DNA from 2 places in the Geobacillus sp. Manikaran-105 genome. Region 2 is predicted to be linked to the other one. Evidence: a T-box and tRNA genes for the amino acid it is inferred to sense, from the RefSeq annotation. Region 2 holds a T-box; the other holds one or more tRNA genes.
The links. The T-box of region 2 lies ahead of CV945_RS01160 (valine--tRNA ligase). A T-box ahead of a tRNA ligase gene usually reads a tRNA of that ligase, here a tRNA-Val.

Region 1: it encodes a tRNA-Val, which carries the amino acid that the T-box ahead of CV945_RS01160 (valine--tRNA ligase) is inferred to sense. The anticodon was not compared.

What each region holds. Positions count from the first base shown of each region.
Region 1 covers NZ_PIJG01000012.1:79,629-82,030, forward strand. The annotation lists gene metC (cystathionine beta-lyase) at 1-261, shown strand, start outside; gene CV945_RS05700 (HD-GYP domain-containing protein) at 300-1,304, opposite strand; tRNA gene CV945_RS05705 (tRNA-Val) at 1,497-1,569, shown strand; gene CV945_RS05710 (P-loop nucleotide/nucleoside kinase family protein) at 1,848-2,393, shown strand.
Region 2 covers NZ_PIJG01000002.1:39,846-42,247, forward strand. The annotation lists gene CV945_RS01160 (valine--tRNA ligase) at 1-1,290, opposite strand, end outside; T-box leader at 1,391-1,720, opposite strand; gene CV945_RS01165 (hypothetical protein) at 1,860-2,048, shown strand; gene ysxE (spore coat protein YsxE) at 2,045-2,402, opposite strand, start outside.

The sequences.
Region 1 (2,402 bases), on a different contig from region 2:
GATGAAGAAGCGGCTCGGACGTTCGTCCGAAACGTCCGCCTGCCGGTGTTTGCTGTCAGCCTTGGGGCGGTCGAGTCAATTTTATCGCACCCAGCGAAAATGTCGCATGCGGCGATGCCAAAAGAAGAGAGGCTCCGGCGCGGCATTACCGACGGCTTGTTGCGGCTGAGCGTCGGGCTTGAGGATGTCAACGATTTGATCGCCGATTTCGAGCGGGCGCTGTCGTTTGTGAAAGAGCGGCCGTCAGTTTCAACGCCATAGCAATCAGCCCGCCAAGCCTTCAAAGCTTGGCGGGCGGGTCAAGATGCCGCTGAGGTTGACAACAGCTTCTCCTCTTGTAAGTGTTTCAAAAAGAGGTCGACGAGTTCGCTGTCCCACTGCGTTCCCTTTCCTTTTCTCAAGATGTCCGCCGCTTGACGAATATCCATGCCTTTTCGGTACGGGCGATCGGAAGTCATGGCGTCAAACGCATCGGCCACGGCGATGATTTTGCCAAACAACGGAATCTCGTCGCCTGCTAAGCCATCCGGATATCCCTTGCCATCGATGCGTTCGTGATGGGAGCGAATTCCAGCTAGCAGCGGCTCAATCGGTTCGATTGGCCTAACCTCGCGCAAAATGGCTTCTCCAAGGGCGGGGTGTTTTTTGATCCAGGCAAATTCATCATCGCTTAGCTTTCCCTCTTTAAGCAAAATGGCATCGGGGACGCCGATCTTTCCGATGTCATGCAGCAGAGCGGAACGATACAAGGCATCAAGCTGTTCATTCGGCAGAGAAAGCTGCTTGCCGATCGCCAGCGCGTAGCGGGCCACGCGCAGCGAGTGCCCCGCTGTATAAGGATCGCGGGCGTCAAGCGCCGCTGTCAGGACAGTGATGAAACTGTTGAGCAGCTCTTTGTTCGTTCGATCGCGCCGATGCACAGCATCGATCATATGATTGAATCCGCGAAGCAAATACGCAAATTCGTCCGTATAGACATTGTGAGCGATCAGCTCATACATTTCGTTTTCCGCCCGTTTCATATGACTTAACAGCACACTGACCGGCTCATGGATCTCATCGACCAACAAGCGGGTCAAAAAAACGGAGAAGGCGGTCGAAAACAACAAAATCACGGCTGCCCAGGGCCAATACGACCAGTGGGATGCACTCGGTCCGGCGAGCGACCATTTGATTTCCATCGCTAAGCTGAACAATAAAACAGGAAATGTGCTGCTGAACAAGACCGTCAGCTGCAGTTTCATTTTGAGCGGCACCGGAAGCGGCGGGCGTTTTTCATCAATTCCGCCAGCCTTTGCAAGCAAATTCCCGTTTGATAGAACAATCAGAATGTAGAAAAAATACGATGTCGAACCGTTCCAACACGCATTATTCCTTTCGGGGAAGTCACCTTTCCTTTTTTCATCATGAACAGCGATTTTTTTAAAAAAGTTGTTGACAAACAACTTGCCCGTTTATATAATTAAAAATGTGTTCGATAGCGGACAATAAAATATGATTCCGTAGCTCAGCTGGGAGAGCGCCACCTTGACAGGGTGGAGGTCGCTGGTTCGAGCCCAGTCGGAATCATCGAGTGAAATCCCTTGAGCTAGAAGGCTTCAAGGGATTTTTTGTTTATCCCGAATCTGTGACAGAAGTGTATCCAAAATGCTGGGAAGCCCAATCGTGCCGAGACTTCGACTCCATTTCGAATGTTCACCTATTAGGTGAAAAACCCCGAGTGCAATATTTTGTTGATTGATCCAGTTTTCTTGGCAGCTTTGAACGCGTCTTTATCACGGATTCAGGTTTATGTTGTCGTTTTTATTACCACGGGTAATAAAACTATATTGAGCAGGTAAAAAGGGATGCATATGAAAAATCATCAAACAAGAACAGTCTATGTCATATCAGGCCCCGCTGGAGTTGGCAAATCAACAATTTCAACAGCATTGGCGAACAAGTTGGAGCGTAGTGCGTATATTTCCGGCGATGACATCAGCCATATGCATATCAATGGACGGAAAAAACCGTGGGAAAGTAAAGAAGAGCTTTCATTAATTTGGGATAATATTCTAAGTCTTGCAAGAAATTTTGTAAAATACGGCAATGATGTGGTAGTGGATTATATTGCCTTTCCCCAAGAAGCGATATGGTTGTATGAAAATGTAAAGGATTTAAACGTAACGGTTATGTATGTTGTTTTGTGGGCAGATGGGAAAACGTTAAGGCAAAGGGATGAGATGAGGGCCCCCGAGCAACAAATGGGGGAACGCTGCCTCATTTTGCTGAATGAGTTCCATGCATCAGGATTCGATCGAAAGCATCTTTTGGATACTAGCGGGAAACGTAAGGATGACATAGATGAGATGATTGATGAAATCATGAGCAATCAAAGATTTCGAATTGGTTAAAAGATGTTT
Region 2 (2,402 bases):
GTAAATTTCGCCTGTTTCTTTATGGTACCACGCCGGAATCCGGTGCCCCCACCAAAGCTGGCGTGAAATGCACCAGTCGCGGATGTTCTCAAGCCAATGCAAATACGTTTTCTCAAACCGCTCCGGCACGAACTGCACTTTGCCGTCCGTTTGCTGCAGCTTGATGGCGGCTTCGGCGAGCGGCTTCATTTTCACGAACCATTGCGTCGACAAATACGGCTCAACGACCGCGCCGCTCCGCTCGCTATGACCGACGGAGTGCACGTGCTCTTCGATTTTGAACAAAACGCCTTGCTCTTGCAAATCGCGGACGATTTGCTTCCGGCATTCAAACCGGTCAAGCCCCTGGTATTGCATGGCGTTTTCATTCATCGTGCCGTCTTCGTTCATGACAAGAATGCGCGGCAAATTGTGGCGGTTGCCGATTTCAAAGTCGTTCGGGTCGTGCGCCGGCGTAATTTTGACCGCCCCGGAGCCGAACTCCATGTCGACGTACTCATCGGCAATGATCGGAATTTCACGGCCGACGATCGGCAGCTTGACCGTTTTGCCGATCAAGTGCTTGTACCGCTCGTCATCCGGATGCACGGCAACGGCCGTATCGCCGAGCATCGTCTCCGGACGGGTCGTCGCCACTTCGATGAAGCCGGAGCCGTCGGCGAGCGGATAGCGCATATGGTAGAGCGCGCCTTTCACTTCTTTATAAACAACCTCAATGTCCGACAACGCGGTTTTCGTCACCGGATCCCAGTTGATGATGTATTCGCCGCGGTAAATGAGCCCTTTCCGGTAGAGCGAGACGAACACTTCGCGCACCGCTTTGGAAAGCCCTTCGTCAAGCGTAAACCGCTCGCGCGTGTAATCAAGCCCAAGCCCTAACTTCGCCCATTGACTGCGAATATGGCCGGCGTATTCTTCCTTCCACTTCCACGTTTCTTCTAAAAATTTTTCCCGGCCTAAATCGTAGCGCGACAGCCCTTGCTGGCGCAATTTTTCCTCGACTTTCGCCTGGGTGGCGATGCCGGCGTGATCCATTCCCGGAAGCCACAAAACGTCATACCCTTGCATCCGCTTCATGCGCGTAATGATGTCTTGCAGCGTCGTATCCCACGCGTGCCCCAGATGCAGTTTGCCGGTGACGTTGGGCGGTGGAATGACGATCGTAAACGGTCGTTTGTTCGGATCACCGGTCGCTTCAAAAAATTTTCCTTTCAGCCACCATTCGTAGCGCCCCGCTTCAACGGCGCGATGGTCGTATTTCGGCGGCATCGACACTTCGTGCTGTGCCATGTTTCATTTCCCTCCTTCAACATGATGGACAATGCGGCCGACGGCGGCTTCCCACTAAGCAATGCCGCACAGCCGGCAAGCAAAAAAGCCCCTTTCATCCAAAAAGGACGAAAGGAGCTGCTTTCGCGGTACCACCTTTTTTCTTAAGCCTAGAAGGCTGGTGATGAAGAGAACCGCAACACGGCCAACCCACCGGTGAAACATCGGCTGGCGAGCCCACAATCAGTTTGGTTGACCGGCCTTCTAGAAGCTTAAGCGCTTCATTGGCATAACGGCATGATGCCGGCTTCCTCTACTCGGCAGCAGCGCCTTTCAAAGAAGCAGCTCAAGGGCGACCTTCCAGCAACCGTCATCCTAGGAAATCTCGCAGCTTCCGATTTCCCTCTCTGCAGGCGCGGACCGCTGTACTCCTCCCCGTCTTCGCTTTTGTCGTCATGATTCGATTATTATACTACCATTGTCCATCATCTTTGCCAAGTTTTTATTTATTTATTCCATTGGCCGGCGGTTGGTGACAAACATTTTGTTGTTTCATATTGTATAGTAAACCCGGGAAGGAGGGAACACCGATGCGGCGATTCAACCCGTATTCATGGCCGCCTTGGCTGAGGCAAGTGCGCGCCGTCTGCGCCCAAGTGATCATCCCGCTCACCATTTTTCAAGCCATTCGCACCATTTTTTTGCCGACGACATTTGACGTCATTTTGCTGGCTGTTTTTGTTTTGCTCGCTGTGGCGCTCCACTTGGAATGGATTTAACCGCTGCCGTCCTCTTCCGCTGGCGTTTCAGAGCCGGCCGTTTCATCCTGCGGCTGCGCAGCATCGCGTTGGACAAGATGCATGACAACGGCCTCCATGTTTTTAAAAGCCATATAGCAGCGCAGCAGGGCAGCAACGTGCTCACGCTCGTTCCGTTCCTTATGTGAAACGGCCTCATAGCGTTCGAGGCAGCGGACAAACCCACACGGTTCGGCCAAATGGCTGTAGAGAAACGCCCGTTCTGCGGCGGACAACGGCAGTTCCGTTTCATACTCAGCAAGCCCATCGAACCATTCCCGTTCAAGCGGTGAAATTGTGCGCACATGGTTGCGAAAAATAGAAACTAAATCGTAT